3 regions of the Arthrobacter paludis genome follow, and region 1 is predicted to be linked to each of the others. Evidence: predicted binding sites of a transcription regulator. Region 1 holds the regulator's gene; each other region holds the start of a gene.
The links. The regulator HrcA, encoded in region 1, represses chaperone genes, less so after heat shock. The targets are predictions, from matches to a motif close to TTNGCACTCGNNNNNNNCGAGTGCNAA.
Positions count from the first base shown of each region.

Region 2: the regulator HrcA is predicted to act here: its motif matches at 2,704-2,730, upstream of groL (chaperonin GroEL).
Region 3: the regulator HrcA is predicted to act here: its motif matches at 5,065-5,091, upstream of groES (co-chaperone GroES).

Region 1 is NZ_JBXAEW010000010.1:7,735-17,184, reverse strand. Features, by position in the region: gene ybeY (rRNA maturation RNase YbeY) at 1-86, opposite strand, end outside; gene AC1Q5D_RS09715 (PhoH family protein) at 90-1,160, opposite strand; gene AC1Q5D_RS09710 (GerMN domain-containing protein) at 1,440-2,384, shown strand; gene AC1Q5D_RS09705 (16S rRNA (uracil(1498)-N(3))-methyltransferase) at 2,457-3,239, opposite strand; gene dnaJ (molecular chaperone DnaJ) at 3,239-4,357, opposite strand; gene hrcA (heat-inducible transcriptional repressor HrcA) at 4,401-5,411, opposite strand; gene AC1Q5D_RS09690 (DUF3097 domain-containing protein) at 5,577-6,425, shown strand; gene AC1Q5D_RS09685 (DUF4870 domain-containing protein) at 6,468-6,911, shown strand; gene hemW (radical SAM family heme chaperone HemW) at 6,933-8,162, opposite strand; gene lepA (translation elongation factor 4) at 8,166-9,450, opposite strand, start outside.
Region 2 is NZ_JBXAEW010000021.1:15,414-25,718, reverse strand. Features, by position in the region: gene AC1Q5D_RS15795 (DUF4031 domain-containing protein) at 1-864, shown strand, start outside; gene groL (chaperonin GroEL) at 933-2,561, opposite strand; gene AC1Q5D_RS15785 (LytR C-terminal domain-containing protein) at 2,852-3,517, opposite strand; gene AC1Q5D_RS15780 (DUF3263 domain-containing protein) at 3,586-3,888, opposite strand; gene AC1Q5D_RS15775 (uracil-DNA glycosylase) at 4,141-4,794, shown strand; gene AC1Q5D_RS15770 (threonine/serine exporter family protein) at 4,805-6,928, opposite strand; gene AC1Q5D_RS15765 (MMPL family transporter) at 7,181-9,538, shown strand; gene AC1Q5D_RS15760 (LLM class flavin-dependent oxidoreductase) at 9,575-10,305, shown strand, end outside.
Region 3 is NZ_JBXAEW010000009.1:131,906-142,210, forward strand. Features, by position in the region: gene AC1Q5D_RS09460 (class I SAM-dependent methyltransferase) at 19-1,266, opposite strand; gene AC1Q5D_RS09465 (DUF6507 family protein) at 1,387-1,740, shown strand; gene AC1Q5D_RS09470 (hypothetical protein) at 1,740-3,110, shown strand; gene AC1Q5D_RS09475 (hypothetical protein) at 3,149-3,649, shown strand; gene AC1Q5D_RS09480 (hypothetical protein) at 3,646-5,001, shown strand; gene groES (co-chaperone GroES) at 5,234-5,530, shown strand; gene groL (chaperonin GroEL) at 5,594-7,201, shown strand; gene AC1Q5D_RS09495 (acyltransferase family protein) at 7,447-9,603, shown strand; gene guaB (IMP dehydrogenase) at 9,719-10,305, shown strand, end outside.

The sequences.
Region 1 (9,450 bases):
AGCGAGACCATGATGTGGGCGGCGAGGGCGCGCAGCTGCTCCAGGTCGGCGTCGGCGTCGGTCTCGTTGTTCACTTCCACGGACACGGCTCAGGACTCCTTGGGGTGCGGCGTGGTGCGGGGTGTGCGGTGGGCGGGACCCCGGCGGGGTCCCCGCTGCGGCGGGCCGGCCTCGCGCTCCGTCCACGCCTCGTAGGCGGACACGATGCTGGAGACCAGCCGGTGGCGGACGACGTCGTTGGCGTCGAGGAGGCAGAACGCGATGTCGTCGACGCCTCCGAGGATCTCGGTGACCACGCGCAGGCCGGACTTCGTGCCGCCGGGCAGGTCGATCTGCGTGACGTCCCCGGTCACCACGACCTTCGAGCCAAAGCCCAGGCGCGTCAGGAACATCTTCATCTGTTCGGGCGTCGTGTTCTGGGCCTCGTCGAGGATGATGAAGGCGTCGTTGAGGGTCCGGCCGCGCATGTAGGCCAGCGGGGCGACCTCGATCGTGCCGGCCGCCATCAGCCGCGGGATCGATTCCGGGTCGATCATGTCGTGCAGCGCGTCGTAGAGGGGCCGCAGGTAGGGGTCGATCTTGTCCGTGAGCGTTCCGGGCAGGAACCCCAGCTTCTCCCCCGCCTCGACGGCGGGCCGGGTCAGGATAATGCGGCTGACCTCCTTGGCCTGCAGCGCCTGCACCGCCTTCGCCATGGCCAGGAACGTCTTGCCGGTGCCGGCGGGGCCGATGCCGAAGACGATCGTGTTGTCGTCGATCGCATCGACGTACGACTTCTGGTTCACCGTCTTGGGCCGGATGCTCTTGCCGCGGCCGGAAAGGATGTTCAGCCCGAAGACCTCGCCGGCCGCCCCCGGGGCCGCGTTGCCGGCCTCGACCATCCGCACGATCTGCTCGACGGTCTGTGGGCCGACGCGGGTACCGCGCCGGGCGATGCCGCGGGCCTCGGCAACCACCCGCAACGCCTTGGAGGCCTCCGTCGCGTCGCCCGAGACGGTCAGTTCGTTCCCGCGCACGTGCATGCGCGCCCCCGGGTACACGCCCTCGATGATGCGCAGGACCTCGTCCTGGGCCCCCAACGCGGCGACCATCTCGTCCGTGGTGTCGAACCTGACCACGGTCGCTCCTCCAGGGCCGGTCGTGCTGGCTTCTTCGCTCATGCGTGCGTGTGCTGCCTCCCACAGCCGCGCCGACGGTGGTGGGGTCCCGGAGCACCGGGGCCGTCCGCGCGAGACCATCCTACGCGAGCCGCCGTCCCCCGCCCCGACGCGGCGGAGCCCGTTTAGCCCAACCGTTTAAGTATCAGTCGTACAACAGTCCGGTTCCGGCGCCCCGTCACGGCCGTCCCACCGCTGCGCGCTGTGCCAAGCTGGGAAGGCGGCCAGCCCCCCCGGCCGCCGTCCCCCCTCCCCCCAGGGACCCGCGAAGGAAGACCGGAAGTGCCCCAGAGACGACACCGCCCACGCGCCGCGGCGCGTGCTGCCGCGCTGGCGTCGCTCGGCCTGCTGGGTGTCCTGGCCGGATGCAGCGGCGGCGCCGCCGGCCCGGCGGCGTCGATGCCGGACCCGACGTCGGCGTCCACGTCGTCGCGCGCCGTGGCCCCCGCGCCGTCGCCGGCACCCCTAGAAACGGTCAGCAGCCACCGGCTCTCCCCCGTGTACTGGCTCGGCGAACGGGACCAGACCGTCTACCTCTACCGCGAGTTCCAGCAGGCCGAGGACCAGGGCGATCCCATCACCACGAGCATCAAGTACCTGCTCGAGAACCAGCCGACCGACCCCGACTACTTCAGCCTCTGGCGGCCCGCCACGCGGATCGGCACGTCCATCGGCAGCGACAACACCATCACCGTGGACCTGTCGGCGGACGCCTTCGGCCGGACCATGGACGAGGGGCTTGCCCGCCGCTCCGTCCAGCAGCTGGTCCACACGGCCACCGCGGCCGCGGCGAATGCCGGCCTGCTGGCCGGCACCAGTCCCGCCAGCGTCGTCATCCTGGTCGACGGGCGCCCGGGGTACACGGCGTTCGGCCACGTGCCGCTGGTGGGGCCGATCGAGCGTTCGCCGCGCCTGCGCGCGCCGGTGTGGATCATCGACCCGCAGGAGGGGGCCAGCCTGCAGGCGGGGTCCGTGCGTGTCCACGGCGTCACGTCCGGGTACGCGGGCGGAACCCAGTGGGAGGTCCGCCGCGTGGGCGACGACGGCCAGACGGGCGAGGCCGTGGCGGGCGGGCGCCTCGCCACGGGGGCGGGCGACCTGCCCGAGAACGGGTTCGAGGTCGGCGTGCCGCTCGAGCCGGGGCGGTACGAGGTCGCCGTGTGGGGACAGGGCGGCACCGGCGCGGCGCGCCTGGGCGTCGACGACAAGCGCTTCGAGGTCCAGTAGCCCCGCGGTCGGTGGCCCGCGGGGCCCCCGCGCGGATGCGCCGCCGGGCGCGGGACGGCCGGCGGCTTCCGGTCAGCCCAGCGCGCCGGCCAGGTGCCGCACGAGTACCAGGGCCGCCGGCCCGGCCGTCGAGGCGCGCAGCACGTTCGTGCCCATCGAGGCGACGGCGGCGCCGGCCGCGCGCAGCAGCTCGACCTCGCCCGGGGCGATGCCGCCCTCCGGGCCGACCACGAGCACCACGGCCCGACCGCTCGTGCCGGCCGCGCCTTCCAGCCAGTCCCCGACGACGGAGGCCAGCGGCGCGTCGGCCTCCTCGTGGAGGACGACGACGAGGCGACCGGCCTCCGTCTCCTCGCGGGTCCGCACGGCGAGCTGCGCCGTCGTCGCCGCCGCCTCCACGTCGGGAAGGCGCGCGCGCCGGGACTGCTTGACCGCCGCGCGGACCGCCGCGGCCCACTTCGCTAGCGCCTTGGGTGCCTTCTGCGCGTTCCAGCGGACCACGCAGCGCTCCGCCTGCCACGGGACGACGGCGTCGACCCCGAGCTCGACGGCCGCCTCGACGGCCTGCAGGTCGCGGTCGCCCTTGGCGAGGGCCTGCACGAGCACGGTCCGCACCGGCGGCTCGGGCTCGTCGACCACGCGCACCACGCGGACGCCCAGCGCCCCCGCGTCCGCGGTCTCCGCCACGCACACGGCGCGGCGCCCGCGGCCGTCGACGAGGTCGACGTGCTCCCCCGGCCTGACCCGCTTGACCGTCACGGCATGGTGGCCCTCCGGGCCGTCGAGCACGAGCGCCCCGCCGGCTGCGGCGGCGTCGAGGAGCCCGCCGTCCGCCAGGAAGGCCTGGTTGCTCATCAGCCCCGGAGCCGGTCGCGCAGTCGGGAGAACACGCCGCCGCGTTCGGCGAGGCGGCCCTCGGCGACCTCCTCGCCGCGCAGGGTGGCCAGCCGCTCGATCAGTTCGCGCTGTTCGGAGTCGAGGTGGGTCGGGGTCTCGACCTGCAGGTGCACGACCAGGTCGCCGCGTCCCGAGCCGCGCAGCCGGGGCACGCCCAGCCCGTCGAGCCGGACCGTGTCCCCGGATTGCGTGCCGGGCTCGACGGTCACGGTCTGCGGGCCGTCGAAGGAGTCCAGCGAGATGTCGCTGCCCAGGATGGCCGCGGTCATGGGCACGGCGAGCGTCGCGTGGAGGTCGTGGCCCTCGCGCTCGAAGACGGGGTGCCGCTTGACCTCGATCTCGATGTAGAGGTCCCCCGCGGGACCGCCGCCCGGCCCGGCCTCGCCCTGGCCGGCGAGGTGGATGCGCGTGCCGGTGGCGACGCCCGCGGGCACCCGCAGCTGCTTGCTCACCCGCTCGCGCACCCGCCCCTGGCCCATGCACTCGTTGCAGGGGTTCGGCAGGGTCGTGCCGAATCCGCGGCACGCGCTGCACGTCTCGACCGTCATCATCGTGCCGAGGAAGGACCGCACCGGGCGCTGGACCTGGCCGCGTCCGTGGCAGATGGTGCACGTCTCGGGCGAGGTGCCCGGCTGGCAGCAGGACCCGTCACACGTCGGGCACGTGACGGCGGTGTCCATCTCCAGGGGGTACACGACGCCCTGGACGGCGTCCTTCAGGTCGATCTTCGCCGTGATCAGCGCGTCCCGGCCCGGCTGGGTCCGCGAGGCGGGGCCGCCGGCCTGGCCGGCCCCGAAGAACTGCTCGAAGATGTCGCTGAACCCGAAGCCCGCGCCCGCGCCCTGGCCGTAGCCGGCCGCCTGCCCGTTCTCGTTGCCGGTGGTGTCGTAGTTGCGGCGCTTCTCCGGGTCGGAGAGCACCTCGTACGCGCGCGTGACCAGCTTGAACCGCTCGGCCGCGTCCTCCCCAGGATTCACGTCCGGGTGCAGCTTGCGGGCCAGCTTGCGGTAGGCCTTCTTGATCTCCTCGGTGCTCGCGTCCTGCGACACGTCGAGGACCTCGTAGTGGTTGCTCACGGTCCGGGTGGGTCCTTTCGTGGATCGGTCGTTGGGCCGGCGCCTAGCCGGCGAGGATGCGCGACAGGTAGCGCGCGACGGCGCGGACGGCGGCCATGCTGGCCGGATAGTCCATGCGGGTGGGCCCGAGCACGCCCATCTTGGCGGTGGCGCTGGGGCCGTAGCCGGTCGCCACGACGGACGTCTCCGCGAGCCCGCCCGTGTTCTCGCTGCCGATCCGCACGGCGATGCCGCGGCCGTCCAGCTCCATCTCGGAGAGCAGCCGCAGCAGGACGACCTGCTCCTCGAGCGCCTCCAGCACCGGGGTGATGCTCTGGGCGAAGTCGTTCGTGGAGCGGGCCAGATTCGCCGTGCCGGCCATGACGATGCGGCTCTCCGCACCGTGGGCCGCCAGGACACGCAGCGACTCCGCCACCGCCGCACCGGCGGCCGCGAGCTCCGGGCCCAGGCCGGCCAGCGCCGCGTCGGCGGCCCCGGCCAGGGCGGTGACGCGGCGGCCGGAGGCCGCGGCCAGGAACGCGGACTTCAGCGCCGCCAGCCCGTCGTCCGTGGTCTCCGGCGGCACCTGGGCGATGCGCTGTTCGACCTTGCCCGTGGTGCTGATGAGCACGACGAGCGCCTGGCCCGTGGCCAGCAGCACGAGTTCGATGTGGCGCACGGAGTCGTCCCGCAGGTCGGGCACCTGCAGGACCGCGACTTGGTGCGTGATCTGCGCCAGCAGGCGCACCGTGCGGGCCATGACGTCGTCGAGGTCGTCCGCCCCTTCGATGAGGGCCCGGATCGCGCGGCGCTCGGCCTGCGAGAGCGGGCGGACCTCGTCGATGCGGTCGACGAAGCGGCGGTAGCCCAGCTCGGTCGGGACGCGCCCCGCCGACGTGTGCGGCGCGACGATCAGCCCGTCCTCCTCCAGGGCCGCCATGTCGTTGCGGATCGTGGCGGCGGACACGCCGAGCGAGTGTCGCTCGACGAGTGCCTTGGAGCCGACGGGCTCGCGCGAGTGGACGTAGTCCTCCACGATGGCGCGCAGCACCTCGAGGCGGCGTGGCTCGGACATGGGCCAACTCCTCCCGGGCGTCTCGGCGTCGTCCTGTCTACGCTCCCGCGTGCTTAGCACTCGGAATCGCTAAGTGCTAAGTCTAATACCTTGGGCTGTTGTTAGCATGGTCGGCGCGCGGCGGCCGATCGGGCCGCCGCACGAGCGGGAAGGCGGCGGTCGCACGTGGACATCCACCAGTGGGGGGCGCAAGACCTCTCGGCACCGGTCCGGCGCAGGCTGCGCCAGGTGCCCGTGGCCGTCGGCATGGTGCTCGAGGACGCCGAGTCCGGCTGGGTCGGCGAGGTCCTGCGCACGGAACGGGCCGGCGGGGTGCGCACGATCGTCCTGGAGGACCGCCGCGGCCGGACCAGGTCCTTCCCGGCGGGATTCGGGTTCCTGCTCGAGGGCGAGCCGATCGAACTCACCGCCCCCGCGGGGCCGGCGAAGGCCACCGGCCCCCGGCGCACGGCGTCCGGCTCCATCGCCGTGGAGAACGCGCCCGCCCGCACCGCGCGGGCCAGCCGGATCTGGGTCGAGGGGAAGCACGACGCCGAGCTGGTCGAGAAGGTGTGGGGCCACGACCTGCGCGTCGAGGGCATCGTCGTCGAGCCCCTGCACGGGGTCGACGACCTGGCGGGCGCGGTGCGCGACTTCTCGCCGGGCCCCGGCCGGCGCCTCGGGATCCTGGTGGACCACCTCGTGGCCGGCTCCAAGGAGCGGCGCCTCGCCGATGCCGCCATGGCGGTCCCCGGCGCCCGCGGGAACGTCCTGATCGTGGGCCACCCCTATGTCGACGTGTGGCAAGCGATCCGGCCGGCCGTCCTCGGCATCCCGGCCTGGCCGGTGGTGCCCCGCGGCACGGATTGGAAGACGGGCATCCTGCGCGGCCTCGGCTGGCCACACTCGACGCCGGCCGACGTCGCGCTGGGCTGGAAGCGCCTGCTGGGCAGCGTGCGGACGTACGCCGACCTGGAACCGAGCCTGCTCGGCCGCGTCGAGGAGGTCATCGACTTCCTCACCGCCGAGTCCTAGCGCGGGCAGCCCGCCCGGACCGCTAGACTGGGCGCGGATCACATGACCAGCGAAAGGGACACAGCACACGTGGACTACGGGTTCAACAAGGATGCGCGGAGCGGTTCGGGAGACGCCGGCCGGTTCGAGGGCTCCTCGCCGTCCCCACTGCCGCTGACCCCGTCGGAGGACCGGCAGTGGGCGACCATCTCCCACTTCGGGGCGATCCTCGGTTGCATTCCCTCCGCCATCATCCACGTCGTGTACCGGGACCGGGGGCCGTTCACGGCCCAGGAGTCCAAGGAGGCCCTGAACTTCACGCTCCCGCCGACGATCCTGGCCGTCCTGGCCAACCTGCTGTCGCTGATCCCGTTCATCGGCGGCTTCTTCGCCGTCGTTGCCGTGGCCCTGTGGGTCTACATGACCGTCAGCGGCGTCGTCGCCGGCATCGAGGTCAACCGGGGCCGGCCGTACCGCTACCCGGTCAACCTGCGCCTGGTCAACTAGCCCCGGGCCCCGCCGGGCCGGCTAGAAGTCAAGCAGCCGCCGGACCACCAGGTCCGCCAGCAGCCGTCCCCGCAGGGTCGGCACGACCCGCCCGCGGACGGCGGCCACGCCGTCGACCAGCCCCTCCGCGACCAGGCCCGCCACCGCCTTCCGCCCGGCCGGGCGGAGATCGTCGACCGGGAGCCCGTCCGCGGTCCGGGTGGCCAGCATGACCCGCTCGAGGTGGAGCGCGTCGGCGTCGGGCGTCTCCCGTCCCGCGGCCGGCGACACTCCGGCGTCCACGCGCTGCTGGTAGGCGGCCGGGTGCTTCACGTTCCACCAGCGCAGGCCCCCCACGTGGGAGTGGGCGCCCGGGCCGGCCCCCCACCAGTCCCCGCCGCGCCAGTAGGCCACGTTGTGGCGGCAGCGGGTCGCCTCCGCGGTGCTCCAGTTGCTGACCTCGTACCAGCCGTAGCCGGCCGCGGCGAGCAGCTCGTCCGCCAGCAGGTACTTGTCCGCGTGGTCGTCGTCGTCCGGGGCCGGGACCTCCCCGCGCCGGACCTGCGCCGCCAGGCGCGTTCCCTCCTCCACGATCAGCGCGTACGCGGACACGTGGTCGGGGGCGTGGCCGAGCGCGGACTCGAGGCTGGTGCGCCAGTCCGCCAGGGACTCCCCCGGCGTGCCGAAGATCAGGTCCAGGCTCACGTCCAGGCCGGCGGCCCGCGCCCAGCGGACCGCGTCGCCGACGCGCTCGGGGCGGTGCGTGCGGTCAAGCGTGCGCAGCACGTGCGGCACGGCCGACTGCATGCCGAACGAGACCCTGGTGAACCCGGCCGCGGCCAGCTCCTCCAGGCCTTGCGGGGTCACGGAGTCGGGGTTGGCCTCCGTGGTCACCTCGGCCCCCGGGGCCAGGCCCCAGAGGTCCCGGATCCGCCCGAGCAGCAGCGCGAGGTCGCCCACGGGCAGCAGGGTGGGCGTGCCCCCGCCGAAGAACACGGTCTCCACGGGGCGGGCCGGGACGCCGGAGGCGGCCAGCGCGGCGGCGCCGAACGCCAGCTCCCCGGCCGCGGCCGCCGCGTACGTCTCCTGGCTCGCGCCGGATCCCAGCTCGCGGGCGGTGTACGTGTTGAAGTCGCAGTAGCCGCACCGGACGGCGCAGAACGGCACGTGGACGTACACGCCGAACGGCCGCCGGTCCGCGCCGGCGGCGCACGCCTCGGGCAGGAGGCCGTCCGCGGGGGCCGGGTCGCCCAGGGGCAGGGCAGAGGGCATGCGCTACTTCTTCTTGGCCTTGGAGTCGTCGGAGGACAGGGCCGCCACGAAGGCCTCCTGCGGGACTTCCACGCGGCCGACCATCTTCATGCGCTTCTTGCCCTCCTTCTGCTTCTCGAGGAGCTTGCGCTTGCGCGAGATGTCGCCGCCGTAGCACTTGGCCAGGACGTCCTTGCGGATCGCGCGGATGTTCTCGCGGGCGATGATGCGCGAGCCGATGGCGGCCTGGATGGGGACCTCGAACTGCTGGCGCGGGATGAGCTCGCGCAGCTTCGTGGCCATCATCGTCCCGTACGCGTACGCCTTGTCCTTGTGCGTGATCGCGCTGAATGCGTCGACCTGCTCGCCCTGCAGGAGGATGTCCACCTTGACGAGGTCCGCGACCTGCTCGCCCTCGGCCTTCCAGTCCAGCGACGCGTAGCCGCGGGTCTTGGATTTGAGCTGGTCGAAGAAGTCGAACACGATCTCCGCCAGCGGCAGCGCGTAGCGCATCTCGACGCGGTCCTCGGAGAGGTAGTCCATGCCCTTGAGATTGCCGCGGCGGCCCTGGCAGAGCTCCATGATGGCGCCGACGAACTCGCTGGGCGCCAGGATCGTGGCGGCGACCATCGGCTCGTGGACCTCGAGGATCTTTCCCTCGGGGAACTCGCTGGGGTTCGTGACCGTCACGTGGCGCTTGTCGTCGGTGACGACGTCGTAGACCACGTTCGGCGCCGTGGAGATCAGGTCCAGGTTGAATTCGCGCTCGAGGCGCTCGCGGATGATCTCCAGGTGGAGCAGCCCCAGGAAGCCCACGCGGAAGCCGAAGCCCAGCGCGACGGACGTCTCCGGCTCGTAGACGAGCGCGGCGTCGTTGAGCTGGAGCTTGTCCAGGGCGTCGCGCAGGACCGGATAGTCGGAGCCGTCGATGGGGTAGAGCCCCGAGAAGACCATGGGCTTGGGCTCCTCGTAGCCGCCCAGCGACTCGGCGGCCGGCTTGGCGTCGTTCGTCACGGTGTCGCCGACCTTGGACAGGCGCACGTCCTTCACGCCGGTGATCAGGTACCCCACCTCGCCGACCCCCAGGCCGCGCGTGGGCTCGGGCTCCGGCGAGCTGACGCCGATCTCCAGCAGTTCGTGGTGGGCGCGCGTGGACATCATGCGGATCCGCTCGCGCGGGTTGAGCTTGCCGTCCACGACGCGGACGTAGGTGACCACGCCCCGGTACGTGTCGTACACGGAGTCGAAGATCATGGCCCGCGCGGGCGCCTCCGGGTCGCCCACGGGGGCCGGCAGCTCGGCGACGATC
Region 2 (10,305 bases), on a different contig from region 1:
CCCGCCCACGGGACGCACTTCTCGCACCTCGTCTCCGACGCGTCGCTCGAGGAGCTGCACGGGTTCGCCCGGGCGGCAGGGCTCCCGTGCCGGGCCTTCGACCGCGACCACTACGACGTCGCCGCCGAACGGCACGCGGACCTCGTGGCGCGCGGGGCGGTGCCCGTCAGCGGCGGCGAGCTGGTGCGCCGGCTGGTGGCGAGCGGGCTGCGGGTGCCGGCCCGCCAGCGGCCGGAGCGGCTGCCGGGGGTCCTGGCGGACGCGTGGGAGCGGCTCGTTCCCGGAAGCCCGGGCGCCGGCCGCGAACTGATCCGGCGGTGGTCCGAACCGCACCGGCACTACCACGACCTGGCGCACCTGGAGTCGGTGCTGCACGCCCTGGAGCGGCTGGAGGGGGCCGGGGAACCGGCGGGGCCGCTGCCGCGGGCGGTCCGGCTGGCGGCCTGGCTGCACGACGCCGTGTACCAGGGGGTGCCGGGCCGGGACGAGGAGGAGTCGGCGGCGCTCGCGGAGACGCTCCTGCCGGCCGATGCCGTGCCGGGGGCCGAGCGCCGGGAGGCCGCGCGGCTGGTCCGGACCACGGCCGCCCACGACCCCGCAGCCGGCGACGACGCCGGGAGGCTCCTCTGCGACGCGGACCTCGAGGTCCTGGCCCGCCCGGGGCCGGCCTACCGGCGCTACGCGGAGGCCGTGCGCCGGGACTACGCGCACGTGCCGGACGCCGACTTCGCGGCCGGCCGCGCCCGGGTGCTCCGGGGGCTGCTGGAGCGCCCGCACCTGTACTCGACGCCGACGGCCCGCCGCTGGTGGGACGCGGCGGCGCGGTGGAACCTGGAGGCCGAGCTGCGCACGCTCGCCACATGACGGCGCCGGCCGCGGCCCCAGGACGGGGCCGCGGCCGGCGCGGTGTCGGTGCCTGTGCGGCGGACCGGCTAGAAGCCGCCCATGCCGCCCATCTCGTCGGCGCCCGGGGCCGCGGCGGCGGCCTTCTCGGGCTTGTCGGCGACGACGGCCTCGGTGGTGAGGAACAGGCCCGCGATGGACGCGGCGTTCTGCAGCGCGGAGCGGGTGACCTTCACCGGGTCGTTGACGCCGGCGGCCAGCAGGTCCTCGTACTCGCCGGTGGCGGCGTTGAGGCCGTGCGCGGCGGGCAGGCCCTTGACCTTGTCGGCGACGACGCCCGGCTCCAGGCCGGCGTTGAACGCGATCTGCTTCAGCGGGGCCTCAACGGCGACCTTGACGATGTTGGCACCGGTGGCCTCGTCGCCCTCGAGGGAGAGCTGCGCGAAGGCCTTCTCGCCGGCCTGGATGAGGGCCACGCCGCCACCGGCGACGATGCCCTCCTCGACGGCGGCCTTGGCGTTGCGCACGGCGTCCTCGATGCGGTGCTTGCGCTCCTTGAGCTCCACCTCGGTGGCCGCGCCCGCCTTGATGACGGCGACGCCGCCGGCGAGCTTGGCGAGGCGCTCCTGCAGCTTCTCGCGGTCGTAGTCGGAGTCGGAGTTCTCGATCTCGGCGCGGATCTGGTTGACCCGGCCGGCGATCTCGTCGGCGGACCCGGCACCCTCGATGATGGTGGTCTCGTCCTTGGTGACGACGACCTTGCGGGCGGTGCCCAGCAGGTCCAGGGTGGCGGTCTCCAGCTTGAGGCCGACCTCCTCGGCGATGACCTGGCCACCGGTGAGGATGGCGATGTCGGCCAGCATGGCCTTGCGGCGGTCGCCGAAGCCCGGGGCCTTGACGGCGACGGACTTGAAGATGCCGCGGATCTTGTTGAGGACCAGGGTGGCCAGGGCCTCCGCCTCGACGTCCTCGGCGATGATCAGCAGCGGCTTGCCGGACTGCATGACCTTCTCCAGGATCGCGACCATGTCCTTCACGGAGGAGATCTTGGAGTTGACGATGAGGATGTACGGGTCCTCGAGGACGGTCTCCTGGCGCTCGGCGTCGGAGACGAAGTAGGCGGAGATGTAGCCCTTGTCGAAGCGCATGCCCTCGGTCAGCTCGAGGTCCAGCCCGAAGGTGTTGGACTCCTCGACCGTGATGACGCCTTCCTTGCCGACCTTGTCCAGCGCCTCGGCGATCAGGCTGCCGATCTGGGGGTCGCCGGCGGAGATCGACGCGGTGGCGGCGATCTGCTCCTTGGTCTCGATCTCCTTGGCGGAGGCGATCAGCTCGGCGGTGACGGCCTCGACGGCCTTCTCGATGCCGCGCTTCAGGCTCAGCGGGTCGGCGCCGGCGGCGACGTTGCGCAGGCCCTCCTTGACCAGGGCCTGGGCCAGCACGGTGGCGGTGGTGGTGCCGTCGCCCGCGACGTCGTCGGTCTTCTTGGCGACCTCCTTGACGAGCTCGGCGCCGATCTTCTCGTAGGCGTCCTCGAGCTCGATCTCCTTGGCGATGGAGACGCCGTCGTTGGTGATCGTGGGCGCGCCCCACTTCTTCTCCAGAACGACGTTGCGGCCACGCGGGCCGAGGGTCACCTTCACGGCGTCGGCGAGGGTGTTCAGGCCCCGCTCGAGGCCGCGGCGGGCTTCCTCGTCAAATGCAATCATCTTGGCCATGGCGGCTGTGGTCCTTTCGGGACAGTCATGCGTACCGGTGGGCCGGAGGCAACGCCCGCGACGGACGGGGTCGGGGAAGGCGATTCGGTACGCCGGCCCCGGGGCCCCTCGCTGCGCCTGGCCCGGGTCACCGGGGAGCGCCTTAGCAGTCACGCTCCCCGAGTGCTAGGCCCAATCTTGGCACTCGACCCCGCCGAGTGCAAGCCGCCGCGGCGGGTTGCCGCCCCCGCGGCCGCGCGGCCCCCGGGAGGCGGGACGGGCGCTGCCCGGGCCCTCCGGGCGGGCGGGGCCTACGGGTAGTCGGTGCCGAGGACGGCGGCGACCTCGACCGGGATGTTGGAGGTCTGGTAGACGGTCCCGACGCCGAGCTGCGCGGCGACGTCCTCCGCGGTGGCGCGCGAGGCGTCGGAACGGTAGTAGACGGCGGAGAAGTCCTCGGTCCGCACCCAGTTGTCCGCTCCCACGGACGTGTAGCCCGCGCCCTGCAGCGTCGCCTGCCCCTGGCCGGCCAGTCCGTTGACCCCGGCCCCGTTGTAGACCCCGACCTGCAGCGATCGGTCCACGGTGGCCGGCTCCTCCGACTCGGTGGGCTCCGCGGACTCGGTCGGCTCGGCGGTCTCCGTAGGCTCCGCGGACTCGGTCGGTTCGGCGGATTCGGTGGGCTCCGCGGACTCCGTGGGTTCCGCGGACCCGGAACCCCCGCCCGGTTCCCCGGAGGACTGTCCCGCCGACGACGCGGCCGGGCTGGTGGCGGACGAGGCCGCGGTGGGCGTGTCGCTGCTTCCCGGAAGCAGGAAGAAGGACAGCACGCCGACCAGCAGGGCGAGGGCGCCGGCCCCGATCAGGACGCCGAGCCCCCGCCGCGTCGGCACGGTGCGCCCGGCCTCCCGGTGCACCCCCTGTCGGTCGGTGAACTCGGGGACCCGGTCGAACTCGTCGTTGGGGTACTTGCTCATCGCGCGTCAGTCCTCGGTGCTCGTGGGTCGAAGGGGTCGGTGGGCAGGTCGGTCGACGGCGGCGCGGCTCAGGCCTCGCCGGCCAGGCGCCGGGCGCTGCGGGCCCGGTGGCGCGTCGCCCGCTGGCGCCGCAGCCGCTTCACCAGCATCGGGTCGTGGGCCAGGGCCTCGTCGGTGTCGATGAGGGCGTTGAGCAACTGGTAGTAGTGGGCGGCGGAGAGGTCGAACAGGTCCCGGATCGCCTGTTCCTTGGCCCCAGCGTACTTCCACCACTGGCGCTCGAGGGCGAGCATGCGCTGTTCGCGCTCCCCGAGGGCGCTCCCGGCGTCGACGCTGAACTCCAGCCCGGCGGCTTCGGCTTCCACCCGCACCTTCCTCTCCGTTTCCGCGGCCCGCCGGTGCGCGGGCCACGGCTCCCATGTTAAGCGCCGAAGAACAGGCTTGTCATTTGGGCTCACCGGTGGAGGGGGCGGCACAATGGCCGCATGGACGTCCCGCAGCCGCAGCAGCCCCTGTTCGACGACGGCGCGGGCGCGGCGCCGGACGCCGGGGCCCCGCGCGGCGGCTCGGTGCCTGGCGCCAGGGCCCCGCGCGGGCCGGTGGCGCCGGACTGGGACCGGGCCATGGCGCCCGACTGGCGGGCGGCGCTGGAGCCGGCGGCCGGCCAACTGGCCGCGGTCGGCGAGCGCCTGCGGGAGCGGCACGCGGCAGGCGAGGTGATCCTGCCCGAGGCCCCGAACATCCTGCGCGCGTTCACGAGGCCCCTGGCGGACGTGCGGGTCCTCGTCGTCGGCCAGGACCCGTACCCGACGCCGGGGCACTCGATCGGGATGTGCTTCGCCGTCGAACGCCACGTCCGCCCCCTGCCGCGCAGCCTGGCGAACATCTACCGCGAGCTCGAGGACGACCTCGGCGTCCCCGCACCGCGCCACGGAGACCTCTCGGCCTGGGCCGACCAGGGGGTGCTGCTGCTCAACCGCGTGCTCACGGTGCGCGCCGGCGACTCGGGCTCGCACCGCTCCCTGGGCTGGCAGGCCGTGACGGACGCGGCCGTGTCCGCGCTGGTGGAGCGGGGAGGCCCGCTGGTGGCGGTCCTGTGGGGCCGGGACGCGCAGGCCATGGCGCCCCTGTTGGGCAGCGTGCCGGTCGTCGCCAGCGCGCACCCCTCCCCGCTGTCCGCCCGGCGGGGCTTCTTCGGGTCCCGGCCGTTCAGCCGCGTCAACCAGCTGCTCGCCGAGCAGGGCGCGCCGCCCGTGGACTGGTCGCTGCCCGGGTAGCGGCCCCGGCCTACCGGCGGCGGATCCGGCGCCGCTCGTGGCTGGCCCAGCCCTTGGTCAGCGGCCGGGCGATCGTGTCGCCCAGGACGATGCCCCCGGACATGGCCAGGATGACGGTCATGGCGTTGAACATCTGGATCAGGCCGACGCTGATCGTGCCGGCGTTGATCGTGATGTCGTACATGGCCCGGAAGATCGTCAGGCCGGGCAGCAGGTAGTAGGCGGCCGGGACGGCGACCACGAGCTGCGGGGCCCCGAGGCGCAGCGCGACCCAGCGTCCGGCGGCGCCGGCCACTACGGCCGCGACGGCCGGGGTGAGGCGGTCCCCCACCCCCGCGGCCTGCGCGAGGACGTACACGGCGTAGGAGAGCAGCCCGACGGCGGCGGTGGGCAGGGCCAGGCTGCGCGCGGTCTGCTCGTACACGGAGCCGTGGAGCAGCGCCACCCCCACGAAGACGGCGAGCAGCCACCCCGGATACGTGATGGCCCCGACCTGCGTGACGTCGAGGATGGGCAGCCCGAGGATCCCGGCCACGCCCAGCGCGGCCATGATCCCCCCGATGATGGCCCCGTACGTGATCAGGGCCGAGAAGAAGCGGCCCGCCGCGGTGACGGGGAAGCCGTTGATCGCGTCCTGGATCGCCGAGACGAACCGGGTCGAGGGCAGCAGCAGCATGATCCCGCCGGCCACGACGATCGACGGCTCGATCGGCACGGAGAGCGCCCACAGCAGCATGGCGATGCCGGTGACGTAGGCCGAGGCGAACATCGTGGAGAAGAAGTCGGGGACCCGCAGGCGCCCGAACGCGCGCATGACCTCCATGACGGAGTAGAAGGACGCGAACGCGATGACCGCACCGAGCCACGACCCCCCGGCGAACAGCACGAACGCGCCCGAGAACATGCCGCCGCCCGCCTGCGCCATCCACCGGGGGAAGGGCTTGGGCTGGCGCTGGATCTCCGCGAGCCGCTCCATGGCCTGGCCCCGCGTCAGCGTCCCGGCGACGATGTCCGAAACCAGCTGGTGCACCAGCGCCAGCCCCCCGAAGTTCCCGCTCCAGGAGCGCACGACGCGCAGGATGCTGATCGGGACCTGGTCCTCGGGGGCCCAGTTCAGGTGGATCGACTGGTTGGTGATGTCGACGTCGACGTGGCGCAGGCCCAGAGACGCGGTCACGGCGATGACGCTGGTCTCGACCTCCAGGGCGCCGGCGCCGAAGCGGAACATGGTCTCCGCCAGGTCCACCGTGAACTCGAGGGTGCGGCGCGCGGTGACGTCGTGCGTCTCGGCGATGACGCGGGGGTTCGCGTAGGGGCTGCCGATGAGCCGGTCCACGATCGAGAACGCCTGCGTGGGCGGCGACTCGGTCTGCCACAGGCGGGAGATGACGCGACGCGCGCCGGGCAGGTGGATCGATGGCCGCCGCCCGGCGGGCAGCCGGGTCGACGGCGGCGGCGGGCCGGGCGCCTTGGCCGGCGAGGGGGCCGAGGGCTCGGCGGGACGCGCCGGGACGCGGGGAATCGGGGCGGTGCGGGGGCCGGCCTCGCGCGCGGGCAGGGGCCGGGCCGGGGCCTCGACGATGGGCGTCTGCGCGGTCCGCGGGGCGTCCTCGGACGGGTAGGCGACCATGGACGCGCGGGCGATGGCCGGGTCGATGAGGCCGGTGGTGGGCGGCGGCTCGGGCGCGACGGTCGGCGCGAAGGGGATCTCGGCGCCCGGGTACGGCTCGCTCGGCGCGTGGGGCGCGGCGTCCGGCAGGTCGACGGCGTCCCAGTCCGGCTCCGTCTTGGAGCGGTCGTCCGGGGACCCCGGCAGCTCCACGCTGCCGGTGGGCAGGACGGCGGAGGTCCGCGGGCGCTCGGGCCCGTCCTCGGGCGCGGCCGGCTCCGGGGCCTCGAGCTCGTCGATGTTGATCCCGAGCGTCGGCGTCGCGCTGGGCGTGCCGGGGTGCAACGGCCCCTCGCCGTCGTCCTGCCCCGGCTCCTCCGCGCCGGACCCGGGGGTGTCGCCGGGGTGGGCGGCGGCGCGGTGCATCTCGCCCGTCGTGACGCGGCGGATGGGCCCCGCGTCGGGGTGCGGCTCGGACTCGGGGGTGCCGTGGTCGCGCGGCTCGGGAACGTCGCTGCCGGACACCGGACCTCCTGTTCTCGCTGCTGGGGTCCCGTCCACTGTACCGCCGCGCGGGGGCCTGTCGGGGTGCGTCCGGAGGGGCGTTCCACGGGGCGGCGGAATGCGTTCCGGGGCCGCGGGCGCGGGGGTGTCCGCGCGGTGTTGCGGAGGCCACGCCCGCGGTCCACCAAACGGTTGATCCGGGCCCGGCCGGCCGTCCGTAGCGTCGGTGGCGAGCCCGGGACGGCCCCGGGCCCTCCCGTGCGAAGGACCCCCATGAACCCCTCCCCCGGCGCCCGCCGCCGCCCGCCCCGGCGGTGGCTGCGCGTGCTCGTCCCCGCCCTGCTCGTCGTGGCCTGGCTCGCCGTCCTGGCCGTCGGCGGCCGGTCGTTCTCGGCCGCGTCCGAGGTCTCCACCAACGATCCGGCGGCCCACCTGCCCGCGGCCGCGGAGGCCACCGCCGTCGACCGGATCCAGCGCTCGCTGCGCGGCGACGCCCCGGCCCCGGCCGTGGTGGTCTTCGACTCCGCGGATCCGCTCTCCCCGTCCGACCTGGCGGGGATCCGGTCGGCCCTGGCGTCGGTCGGCGCGCTGCCCGTCGTCGCCGGCCCGCCCCCGGCGGCGCGCCCCAGCGACGACGGGAAGGCGGCCGTCGCCGTCGTCGCCCTGCGCGGTGAGGACGACGGCGGCGCCGGCGTCCGCGAGTCCGTCGAATCCATCAGGGCGGCCCTGGCCGGGCACCCCGTGCCGGGGGTGGCCACGCACGTCGCCGGCCCGGCCGGGCTCGTGGCGGACATCGGCGGCGCGTTCGCCGGGCTGGACGGGCTGCTGCTGCTCGTGGCCCTCGCCGTCGTGCTCGCCGTGCTCGTGGCGGTGTACCGCTCGCCGCTGCTGCCGCTGGCGGCGCTGGCCACGGCGCTGGCCGCCCTGACCGGGGCGATGGCCGCGACGGTGGCGCTGGCCCGGGCCGGCGTGTTCGGGCTCAGCGGGCAGACCCAGGGCGTGCTCATGATCCTCGTGGTCGGCGCGGCGACGGACTACGCGCTCCTCTACATCGCCCGCTACCGCGAGGAGCTGGCGCGCCACCCCGGCCGGTGGGACGCCACCGTGGCCGCCGTCCGCGCGACGGCCGGGCCCGTGCTCGCCTCGGGAGGCACGGTCGCCGCCGGGCTGCTGTGCCTGCTGCTCTCCGGGCTCGAGTCCAACCGCGCCATGGGGCCCGTCGCCGCGCTGGGCATCGCCTGCGCCGTGGCCGCCGCCCTGACCCTGCTGCCGGCCCTCCTCCTCGCGGCGGGCCGCGCCGCCTACTGGCCGCGGCGGATTCCGGCGGCCTCCCCGGCCGGGGCGCGGGAGTTCCCCGGCGGCAGGGGCACCGTCCCGGCATCGTCCGTCGCGGCCGCGGCACAGGCGGGGCGCGCGGCGGCGCAGCCCGACGGCGGCGTCTCGGCCCGGGTCGGACGCGTGGTCGCGGCGCGCCCGCGCCGCGTGTGGGTGGCGACGACGCTGGTCCTCGGCCTCGGTGCCCTGGGCCTGCTCCAGCTGCAGGCCACGGGCGTTTCGCAGGCCGACTTCGTCGTCGGCCCCACCGACTCGAAGGCCGGAGAGGCGGCGCTGGCGGAGCACTTCCCCGCCGGCGCGGCGTCCCCGACCGTCGTCGCGGCCCCGGCCACGCACCAGGACGCGGTCGCCGCCGCGCTGGGGGCGGACCCGGGCGTGGCCGCCGTCGGTCCGGCCACGGCGGCCGGCGGCGTCGGCGCCGCCGAGACCGGCGGCGGGCCGGCCGTCCTGTTCCAGGCGACGCTGCGCGACGCACCCGAGTCCGCGGCCGCCGAGGCCACGGTGGAGCGCCTGCGCGCCGACTTCGACGCGCCGCGCTTCGGCGGCTCGGTGCTGGTCGGCGGGGACACCGCCGTCGCGCTGGACACGCGGGACGCCGCGGTGCGGGACCGCGCCGTCGTCATGCCCCTGGTCCTGGCGGTGATCCTGGCCATCCTGGCCCTGCTGCTGCGCTCGCTGGTGGCGCCGCTGCTGCTGGTCGCCACGACCGTGCTGTCCTTCGGCACGGCCCTGGGCGTCTCGGCGCTCGTGTTCAACCACGTCCTGGGCTTCCCCGGGGCGGACGCGTCGGTCCCCCTGTTCGCGTTCGTGTTCCTCGTGGCCCTGGGCGTGGACTACAACATCTTCCTCATGGCGCGGGCCCGCGAGGAGACGGGCGCGCACGGGACGCGGGCCGGGGTGCTGCGGGCGCTGGCCGCGACCGGCGGGGTCATCACGTCGGCCGGCGTGGTCCTGGCGGCCACGTTCGCCGCGCTCGGCGTGCTGCCGGTGCTGTTCCTGGTCCAGCTCGGGTTCATCGTGGCGTTCGGCGTGCTCCTGGACGCCCTGGTGGTCCGCTCGCTGTTGGTGCCCGCGCTCGCGTACGACCTGGGGCCGCGCTGGTGGTGGCCCGCCCGGACGCCCGCGCCCGGCCACGCCGGCGGCGGGACGGGCGCACGGCGGGAGCCGGACCCCGGGGCCGGGCCGGCGTCGGGACCGGAGCCGCCGTCGGGACCGGAGCCGGGGCGGCAGCCGGGACCGGGGTCGGAGCCGCGCCCGGGCGGGCCGCGGGAATACACCGGGAGCCCCACCCGTTGATGCATGCGATTGCATGAAACGACGGCTGGAGGGTTGATGGAGCAGCAACTGGAGATCGGTGTCGAGACGTTCGGCGACGTCACGGAGGGCCCGGACGGGTCGCTCCTGCACCACGCGCAGGTGTTGCGCGACGTGGTCGAGGAGGGCGTGGCCGCCGAGCAGGCGGGGCTGGACTTCTTCGGCGTGGGCGAGCACCACCGGGCCGACTACGCGGTCTCAGCGCCCGAGACGGTCCTGGCGGCCGTCGCGGCCCGGACGGAGCGCATCCGCCTGGGCTCGGCCGTGACCGTGCTCAGCTCGGACGACCCGGTGCGCGTGTTCCAGCGCTTCGCGACGGTGGACGCGATCTCGAACGGCCGCGCGGAGGCGATCCTCGGGCGCGGCTCCTTCATCGAGTCGTTCCCGCTCTTCGGCTACGACCTCAACGACTACGAGTCGCTGTTCGAGCAGAAGCTGGAGCTGTTCGCGGAGCTGCTCAAGGAGCGGCCCGTGCACTGGCGCGGCGGCCTACGACCGGCCATCAACGGGCTGCGCGTGTATCCGGAGACGGAGGGCGGGCTGGACGCCTGGGTCGGCGTCGGCGGCAGCCCGGGGTCCGTCGTCCGCGCCGCCCGCCACGGGCTGCCCCTGTTCCTGGCGATCATCGGCGGGGACCCGCTGCAGTTCAGGCCGCTCGTCGACCTGTACCACCGCTCCCTCGCCGAGGCCGGGCAGCCGGCCCGGCGCGTGGGCGCGCACGTGCACGGCTTCGTGGCGGACACGGACGA
Region 3 (10,305 bases), on a different contig from region 1:
TGGAAGGGGCCGCCGGGCTCAGTGGACCGGCTCGACCTCGACCGCGACCCGGGTCTCGCCGACGCGGGTCAGCACCAGGGTGGCCTTGCCCCGGGCCTTCTTCCCGGTCCCGGCGAGCAGGATGCGGCGCAGCTCGTCCGGGGCGACGTCCATCCCGCGCTTCTTGATGTCCAGCACGCCGATGCCGTTTGCCTTCACCCAGGCCTTGAGCGCCTTCACGTTGTAGGGGTGCACGCGCAGGATCCGGAACGCCCGGGCGAACGGCGTCTCGACGGCCTCCGGGGCGCAGAAGTACGCGATGTGCGGGTCGATCAGGTGACCGCCGACCCGCTCCAGGGCGTCGGCGACCAGGCCGGCGCGGATGACCGCGCCATCGGGCTCGTACAGGTACCCCTCGATTCCGCCGACCGGGACGTCCCCGCGCGCGGCGGCCCCGGCGTCGTACTCCTCCGCGCTGGCCAGCTCCGCGGAGGCGCCCCCGCGCACCACCAGCGCGGCCCGGCGGACGTCCGGCCGCGCGAGCGGCCCGAACCACAGCGCCGCCTCGGTGACGTCGCCGTCGACGGAGACCCATTGGGCCTCGCACCCGGCGGGCACCGACTCGTGCGGGATGCCGGGGCCGAGCTTCACGCCCACGGGCATGCCGGAGTCGGCGAGCGCCTCGACGAAGGACAGGGGCGGGCTGAACGCCTCGGGGTCGAAGATCCGCGACGTGCCCGAGGTCGTGGTGGTGCGCCGGGCCGGGTCGAGCCAGACCGCGTCGAAGCCGGTGGTGTCGAACGTGGTGGCGTCCCCGTGCACGACGCGCGCGTTCGGCCACGGCATGAGGTTCACGGTCGCCGCGGCCGCCGTCGTCTCGTCGAGCTCGACGGCGGTGACGTCCAGCTCGAGGGCGGCCATGGCCATGGCGTCGGAGCCGAGGCCGCAGCCGAGGTCCGCGACCCGGCCCAGCCCGGCCGCGCGGAAGCGCCGCGCGTGCAGGGCCGCGACGGACACCCGGGAGGCCTGCTCCAGCCCGGCCCGCGTGAGGACCATGTGCGCGGCGAACGGGCCCAGCTTCGCGGCGGCCAGGGCGCGCAGGCGCGCCTGGTGGACGACGGCGGTGGCCAGGTCGGCCGGGTGCCCCTCCTTGCGCAGCCGCAGGTTCAGCGCGAGCGCGGCGTCCTCGGTCGCGGCGGCGTCCGGGCCCAGGGAGTTCAGGAGCGTGAAGCCCTCCGGGGTCAGGACGGCGGACAGGTCTTCGGTCGCGGGCGCGGGGGAGGGCATGGTCCCCAGCGTACGGCCTGCCGGGCATGGGAAGTTCTCCCCATCGTGCCCGGCCGGCGGTGACACTAGCCTTGGTACGTACGGAGAGCGCCGGCGACGGCGGGGGAGGGAAGGACAAGCATGGGGCTGGCGGACTACGACCTGTCGCCGGAGGGCCTGCGCGGCGTCAAGACGAAGGTCGAGGGCCAGGCCGACGACCTTCCCGGCCGGCGCAACAGCCTTTCCGACTCCCTCGACGCGTGCGTTGCCGCGTCGAAGATGCCGCAGGTGGCCACCGCGCTCACCGGGTTCTGGAACGGGCTGCTCGCCCTTCAGGCGGAGGCCGCGGAGACCCGGATCGGCAACGCCTGCACGACCCTGGGCGACGTCGCCACGGCCTACCTCAACGGGGACGCCGAGATGATGGGCGACGCGCAGGCCGCCGCCGTCGCCGTCCCCGAGCTCGAGATCGACGACGCGAAGGCGGTCCGCTGATGGCTTTCAACACCGAGGCGCTCTCCGGCTGGCCGAGCCCCACCGAACTGCGCACCTCCGGCGAGGACCTGGAATCCAGGGGCAAGAAGTACCACGAGGCCGTGGGCGAGGCCGTCAACGAGTGGGCGTCCGTGGCGACGCACTACCGGGAGGGCGCGGGCCGCGAGCAGATCATGGGGGCCATGGGCCTGCCCCTGGCGCACGGGACCGCGATCGAGGTCGCGGCGTCGAACGTCAAGGGGCACCTGGACGCGTTCGCCGACGACGTCGAGGCGCTCGAGACCCGCCGCACGGCGATCCAGGCGCGGATCTCCACGTTCCACGCCAACGCCTCCTCCGGCGACGAGACGCGCAGGAACCCGGAGTTCGGCTACGGCTCCCAGGCCGAGATCCAGGGCAGGATCGACGCGATCGAGGAGGACCTCATCGCGGCGGCAGACCGCTGCGCGAAGGCGATCAACAACGTCGACGTCACCGACCCGGACTTCGTCCAGGCGATCACCTCCAAGGAGTCCGGCATCGCCTCCGGGGTCCTCGCTGCCGGGCTGTCGCTGAGCCAGTTCGAGGACGTCACCGTCACCCGGACCACCACGACCACCATGGCGTTCGCGGAGTGGAAGCGCACCACGATCTGGGTGCCGAGCCGGGTCATCACGACGCCGGAGGGCCGGTTCATCTCCATGGTGGCCCTGGTCCAGGAGGAGGTGCGGGTCACGCGGCTCACGGCCACGCACACGCAGAGCTGGCTGGAGCGCCAGTGGCTGAACACCAGGCCCGAGGTCAACGAGTACTTCTACCGCAACTCCGCGAAGTACCGGGCCTGGGTGGACGCCAACCCGGACCGCTGGATCCCGCCGAGCCAGAACAGGCCGGCCTGGTGGCGCGCGGACCAGCACCTGAAGAACACATGGGACGACATCCTCGACTCCAAGGGCTGGACGCGCTTCGCCAAGGGCGCCGGCCCCGTGCTGACGCTCGTCACGGCCGGCCTGACGTACAAGGCGGAGTACGACAAGGCCTACGCCGACCTCGTCAAGGAGCACCCGGACTGGACCGAGGACCGGATCCACAACCGGGCCGTGTACGAGTCGGGCGTCAAGGGCACGACGAAGGTCGGCCTCGACATCGCGGCCGGCCTGACCGGCGCGGCCATCGGCACGGCGATCGGCGGGCCGGTCGGCACCGTCGTCGGCTTCGGCATCGGCATCGGCGTGTCCTGGGTCCTGGACGCCACGGGCGGGAAGGACGCGATCGCCGACGGCGCCCTGTGGCTCGCCGACGGGGCCGCGGACCTGGCCGGGGAGGCCGGCGAGGCCCTGGAGGACCTGGGCGGGGCCGTCTCCGACGGCTGGGACGCCCTGTTCGGCTAGACTCCACGCGATTCGCGCACCCCAACGAAAGGACGCCCGTGTCCCCTCTGCTCGCGGCCCTCATCGCCCTCGCGATCGGCCTGGCGCTGGTCGTGTCCGGCATCCAGGCCTACCGGGGCCGGTACGTCTCGTGGCTCGCCCTGCAGCGGTTCTTCCCGGGCTGGCCGGGGCTCGCCGGGCTGTACCTGGGCCTCGCGTTCACCACCCTCGGCCTGGCCATGGTGGGGCGCGCCGCGGCGGGGGAGGAGGCGGGCGCCCTGGCGGGGCTCGCCGCGCTGGTCGCGTTCCCGTGCCTGGTCGTGGGCCTCATTGGCATGTTCTGGCTGCCCTCGTTCCTGCTGCCCCAGTGGGTCAAGGACACGCGCGGGGAGATCCGCCGCGGCGAGGACCCGCTGAGCCAGGCCATGAAGCCGGGCGGGCACCTGCATGGGCGCCTCGGCGTCCCGCGCCACCTCTGGCCGGAGAACCAGCCCGGCGGCCGGCCCGGCCCGGACGGCGACGCCGCCGGCGGGGCGCGCCGCCCGGGGGAGCGGCCGTGAGCCCGCGCCTGCCCGGCGCGCCGCTTCCCGGCGGCCGCGGCCCGTGCCTGCCCGAGGGGTGGACGACGGCGGAGGCCGGCCCGGTCCGCCTGCCCGTGCCCGGCGACTGGGAGCGCGTCCCCGCCGCGGGCGCCCTGCTGGCCGTTGCGCACCCCCAGATGCCGCACGGCCAGTTCCGCCCCAACCTCGTGGTCCGCGAGTCCGCCCACGCCGGGTCCCTGCCCGCCGTCGCCACGTTCGCCCTCGCCTCCTCCCGCGAAACGCTGTCGGACTGCCACCTGATCGCGCACGACGAGACCGTCCTCGACGGCGTCGAGGCCCGCCGCCAGCGGCTCGCGTACGCCGGCGGGGGGTTCAGCCTCGTCGTCGACCGCTACCTGGCCGTCCGCGACGGGCGCGCCCTCGAGATCACGGGCACGGCCCCGGTCGAGATGTCCTACGACCTGCTCGAGGCCTTCTCCGCCATGGCGGGCGGGGTGCAGTGGGCGCCGCCGTCGTCCCCCGCCGAGGCGCCCGTGCCCTCCGGCGCCCGCGAGCCCCGCCACGACCCCTGGCTCACGGAGCTCGCCGGGCACCCCGTCGAGGACCTCTCCCGCCTGCCGGCCGCCCAGCCCCACCGCGGCGAGGGCCCGTTCGTCTCGCCCGCCACGGCCGACTTCCTGCGCGACCAGGCGCACCGCTCCCGGCTCGGCCGCTTCGACCTGACCGGCCACGGGACCGCGGTCGCCGAGCTCACCGCCGCCGGCCTGCTCTTCGACGACGGCCGCTTCGCCCCGGCGCTGGAGGTCATGCTCAAGGCCTGGCGCTCGCCCGACTTCACGCTCCGCGTCGGCGCGCGGCACGCCGGCCGCGACTCGACCCTGTCCGTGCACGCGGGCGACGGGCGGGCGGTCGTGCTCGCGGGGCCCTCGGCGCCCGAGCTCGTCCACGGCAACGCCCCGCACGGCCCCGTCCCGCCCGGGATGCTCCGCCTCGACCTCGCCCCGCTGCCCGGCGTCCCGGCGCTCGTCGCCTCGTGGGCGGGGCTCGGGCCGGCGTGGTCGGTCGCCGGGTCCGCGCGGCTGGGGCCGGGCCGGCTCGCCGCCGGCCTCGACGGCGACCGGGAGGCGCCCGGGGACTCCGGCCCCGCGGTGCGCCGGCTGTTCGCGCAGCCGTGGTTCGGGTGGAGCCTGTCGATCGACGGCACGCCCTTCCGGCGCAGCTGGCTCAACGCGGGCGCGGCGGGCCACTACGCGGTGGGCGCGGAGGACGACGGCGGCGCCACCCTCGAGCCCGTGGCCTCCGCGCAGGTCTGGGACGTGCTCGTGCAGGAGATCGGCGCCGCGACCCTCGGGCGCCCGGCCGCGGGGTAGGGCCCTCCGCCGGGGGCCGGCCGCGGCCGGGGCGCCGCCGTCGTCCCTTCGTGCCGCCACGCTTTGGCACTCTGCTTGACCGAGTGCCAACCACCTCATAAAGTCTGTCTTGGCACTCGGCCCCGCCGGGTGCTAAAGCCCGAGGCACTTGCCAGCCGGCACCCGCGACGACGGTTGGCACGGCACCCGACGGCCCCGAAACCATAGGTACTGACGCAAAGGAGAGCACCGCATGTCGGTCTCCATCAAGCCCCTCGAGGATCGCATCGTTGTCCAGCAGCTCGAGGCCGAGCAGACCACGGCCTCCGGCCTGGTCATCCCCGACACCGCCAAGGAGAAGCCCCAGGAGGGCAAGGTCGTGGCGGTGGGCCCGGGCCGCGTCGACGACAACGGCAACCGCGTTCCGGTCGACGTGAACGAGGGCGACGTGGTCATCTACTCCAAGTACGGTGGCACCGAGGTCAAGGTCGGCAGCGACGAGTACCTGGTGCTGTCCGCCCGCGACGTGCTGGCCGTCGTCGTCAAGTAGTTTCCCGTGCGTGGAGCCCCGGCCGCCTGAGCCGGGGCTCCGCCACTTGTGGCAAGGAGCATCATGGCTAAGCAGCTGATTTTCAACGACGACGCCCGCAAGGCGCTCGAGGCGGGCATCAACAAGCTCGCCGACACCGTCAAGGTCACCCTCGGCCCCCGCGGCCGCAACGTGGTCCTGGACAAGAAGTGGGGCGCCCCCACGATCACCAACGACGGCGTGACGATCGCCCGCGAGGTCGAGCTCGACGACCCGTACGAGAACCTGGGCGCCCAGCTCGCCAAGGAGGTCGCCACCAAGACCAACGACGTCGCCGGCGACGGCACCACCACCGCCACCGTGCTGGCCCAGGCCCTGGTCAAGGAGGGCCTGCGCAACGTGGCTGCCGGCGCCGCCCCGGGCGAGATCAAGCGCGGCATCGAGATCGCCACCGAGGCCATCGCGGCCCGCCTGCTGGAGAACGCTCGCCCGGTCGAGGGCGAGGACGTCGCCAACGTGGCCACCATCTCCGCGCAGAACGAGGAGGTCGGGCAGCTCCTGGCCGAGGCGTTCTCCAAGGTGGGCCAGGACGGCGTCATCACCATCGAGGAGTCGAACACGACCTCCACCGAGATGGTCGTGACCGAGGGCATGCAGTTCGACAAGGGCTACCTGTCCCCGCACTTCGTCACCGACGCGGAGCGCCAGGAGGCCGTCCTCGAGGACGCGCAGATCCTGATCAACCAGGGCAAGATCTCCTCCGTGCAGGACTTCCTGCCGCTGCTGGAGAAGGCGCTGCAGGCCGGCAAGCCGCTGTTCATCATCGCCGAGGACGTCGACGGCGAGGCCCTGTCCACGCTGGTCGTCAACAAGCTGCGCGGCACGCTGAACGTCGTGGCCGTCAAGGCCCCGGGCTTCGGCGACCGCCGCAAGGCGATGCTGCAGGACCTGGCGATCCTCACCGGCGCGACCGTCGTGTCCCAGGACCTGGGCCTGAAGCTGGACCAGGTCGGCACCGAGGTGCTGGGCTCCGCCCGCCGCATCACGGTCACGAAGGACAACACCACGATCGTCGACGGCGCGGGCGCCCAGTCCGACGTCGACGACCGGATCTCGCAGCTCAAGGCCGAGGTGGAGCGCACCGACTCCGACTGGGACCGCGAGAAGCTGCAGGAGCGCCTGGCGAAGCTGGCCGGCGGCGTGGGCGTCATCCGCGTCGGCGCCGCGACCGAGGTGGAGCTCAAGGAGCGCAAGCACCGCATCGAGGACGCCGTCTCCGCGACGCGCGCCGCGATGGAGGAGGGCATCGTCGCCGGCGGCGGCGCCGCCCTGGTCGACGCGCTCGCCGCGCTGGACACCGACGCGGAGGTGGCGAAGCTCGAGGGCGACGCCGCGGCCGCCGTCGGCATCGTCCGCCGCGCCCTGGTGCAGCCGCTGCGCTGGATCGCGCAGAACGCCGGCTGGGACGGCTACGTCGTCGCGGCCCGCGTGGCCGAGTCCCCGGCCAACCACGGGTTCAACGCCAAGACCGGCGTGTACGAGGACCTGCTGGCCGCCGGCATCATCGACCCGGTCAAGGTCACGCGCTCGGCGCTGCGCAACGCGGCCTCGATCGCGTCCCTGGTGCTGACCACCGAGACCCTGGTCGCCGAGAAGCCGGCCGAGGACGAGGAGGCCGGCCACAGCCACTAGGCTGCGGACCGACCGACCGCAGCCCCCGGGCTGCACCGACCGGCGGCGCCGGGCCCCTTCGCGGGGTCCGGCGCCGCCGGCGTTTAACGCCCCGGGCGCAGGCGGGGTGGGGAAGTGCGGCCCTGCGGGCGGGGTGGGGGAGTGCGGCCCAGGGGACGGGGCGGGGCCGCTGGTAGGATGGAGGGCTTGGGTGGGCCGATCCCGCCGCCGGGGGACAGGAAAGGACCAGCGACAGGAAGGCCAGCATGCGATTCGGCCGCGCCGACACCGCACACGACGGGCGCCACGGGCCCGCCGCCGGAGGCCCCGTCGCCGACCCCGGGCAATCCGCCGGCCCCGCGCGCTCCGCGGATTCCGCCGCCCCCGCAAAACCCGCGTACCGCCCCGAGGTCCAGGGGCTGCGCGCGTTCGCCGTCCTCATGGTTGTCGTCTACCACGTGTGGCTGGGCCGGGTCTCCGGCGGCGTGGACGTGTTCCTGATGGTCTCCGCGTTCCTGCTCACTGTCTCCTTCCTGTACAAGGTGGAGTCGGGGCGGCCGCTGCGGATCGGGCACTACTGGCTCAACCGGGCCAAGGGGCTGCTGCCGGCCGCCGTGACCGCGCTGCTGGGCGTGCTCGCCCTGACCTACCTGCTGCTGCCGCCCACCCGCTGGGCGACCGTCATGGACCAGACCTGGTCCAGCCTCTTCTACTTCCAGAACTGGACGCTGGCCGGCGAGGCCGTCGACTACTACGCGGCCGACCACTCCACGGCCAGCCCGCTCCAGCACTTCTGGTCGCTGTCCATGCAGGGCCAGGTGTTCCTGCTGTGGCCGCTGGTCATCGCCGCCGCGGCCCTGGCCTGGCGGGCCCTGCGCCGGCGCCGCCCGTCCCTGCGGTTCCGGCCCGTCCTCGCCGCCGCCTTCGGAATGGTGTTCGCCGCGTCTCTGGCCTACTCGGTCCACGAGACGGCGACGAACCAGGCCTGGGCGTACTTCGACACCGGCGCGCGGCTCTGGGAGTTCGCGCTCGGCTCGCTGCTGGCGATCGCCGCCCCCGCCGCGGCCCGGATCCCGCGCGCCGCCCGCCTGGTCCTCGGCTGGGCCGGGCTGGCCGCGATGCTCCTGTGCGGGGTCCTGCTGCAGGTCGAGCGCGCGTTTCCGGGCTGGATCGCGCTGTGGCCGACCCTGGCCGCCGGCGCGATCATCGTCGCCGGCAGGACCGGCGGCCGCTTCGGCGTGGACCGGCTGCTTGCCGCCAAGCCGGTGACCCGGCTCGGCGACATGTCCTACGCGCTGTACCTGTGGCACTGGCCGCTGCTCGTCGTGTGGCTGACCGCCAACGACACCGCCGAGCCCGGGCTGCTCGGCGGCCTGGCCGTCGTTGGGCTGTCCCTGGTCCTGGCCTGGGCGACGCAGCGCGCGGTCGAGACGCCGCTGCGGACGTGGCACTGGCCGGCCGGCGGGCGCCGCCGCCTCTCCGTCGTCGTCGCAGTGCTGGTCGCCGTCGTCGCCATGCCCCTGTCCGGCTGGCAGGCCGGCGTCGCCGCCTACGAGACCCGCGCCCAGGCCCAGACGAGCGCCGACAACCCCGGCGCCCGCGCGCTCGAGCCCGGCTTCGAGTACACGGGCGCCCCGGACGCGGCCGTGCTGCCGCTGCCGAGCCAGGTCGACGACCAGTGGTCCAATTTCGGGGGCGACTGCGCCGGCGAGTGGGCCGCCGAGAACCCGGTGATCGAGCACTGCCAGGAGGCCGGCGACCCCGGGGCCAAGAAGACCGTCCTGGTCGTCGGGGACTCGCACGCCCAGCACTGGACCGGCGCCCTCGCGGCGGCGGCCGAGCGCAACGGGTGGCACTGGGTCCTGGTGACGAAGCCGTCCTGCCGCTTCGGCGGGCCGTCGGAGACCCGGACCGCCGACTGCAACGAGTTCAACGCCGCCGCCACCGACTACGTGCTCGAGCACCAGCCCGACGCCGTGGTCGCCCTCGGCACGCTGACCGCGTTCCACGGCCAGCCCCCGGCCGGCGTCCCGGCCGACGAGGAGCAGGTGGTCCCCGCGTTCGAGCAGGGGATCCGCCCGTTCCTGGACGCGGGCATCCAGGTGGTCGCCATGCGCGACACGCCCCGGTTCACGTTCCAGGTCCCGGAGTGCGTCTCGCGGTGGGGCGCGGACTCGGACCGCTGCTCGCGGCCGACGGGTGACCTGATGGCGGCCGTGTCCCCGCTGGGTGAGCTCGACCCGCAGAGCCGGCCCCACCTGTCCACCCTGGACATGACCGACCAGCTGTGCACCGGCGGGCGCTGCCGGCCCGCGATCGGGAACATCCTCATCTACTTCGACGGCTCCCACATCACCCGCATGTACGCCCAGACGACGTCCGCGGTGTTCGAGGAGCGGCTCAAGAAGGCGCTGGACTGGTAGCCGCCGGGCCGCTGTGACGAAGTCCGGAAGTGGCCTGCCGCACAGGGGCATGGGACGGACTTGCGGGAGGTCCTACGATAGATCCAACCCCCTCCCGCAGCGCGAAAGGTCCCCCGTGACTGAGTTCAACCCGTTCGCCCTTGAAGGCCTCACCTACGACGACGTCCTGCTGCTGCCCGGCCCGACCGACGTGATCCCTTCCGACGCGGACACCTCCACGCGGCTGACCAAGCGGATCCGGATCAACATCCCGCTGCTCTCCGCCGCGATGGACACGGTCACGGAGGCGCCCATGGCCATCGCGCTGGCCCGCCAGGGCGGCATCGGCATCATCCACCGCAACCTCTCCATCGACGACCAGGCCCGCCAGGTGGACCAGGTCAAGCGCAGCGAGTCCGGCATGATCACCGACCCGGTCACGATCGCCCCGGACGCCACCCTGCAGGAGCTGGACAGCCTCTGCGCCCACTACCGGGTCTCCGGCCTGCCCGTGGTCGACGCCGACAAGAAGCTGCTGGGCATCATCACCAACCGCGACATCCGGTTCGTGCCCCTCGAGGAGTTCCTGACCACCAAGGTCTACGAGAAGATGACCCCGATGCCGCTGGTCACGGCGAAGGTGGGCGTCTCCCGCGACCAGGTCGTCGAGCTGCTGGGCCAGCACCGCATCGAGAAGCTGCCGCTCGTGGACGACGACGGCGT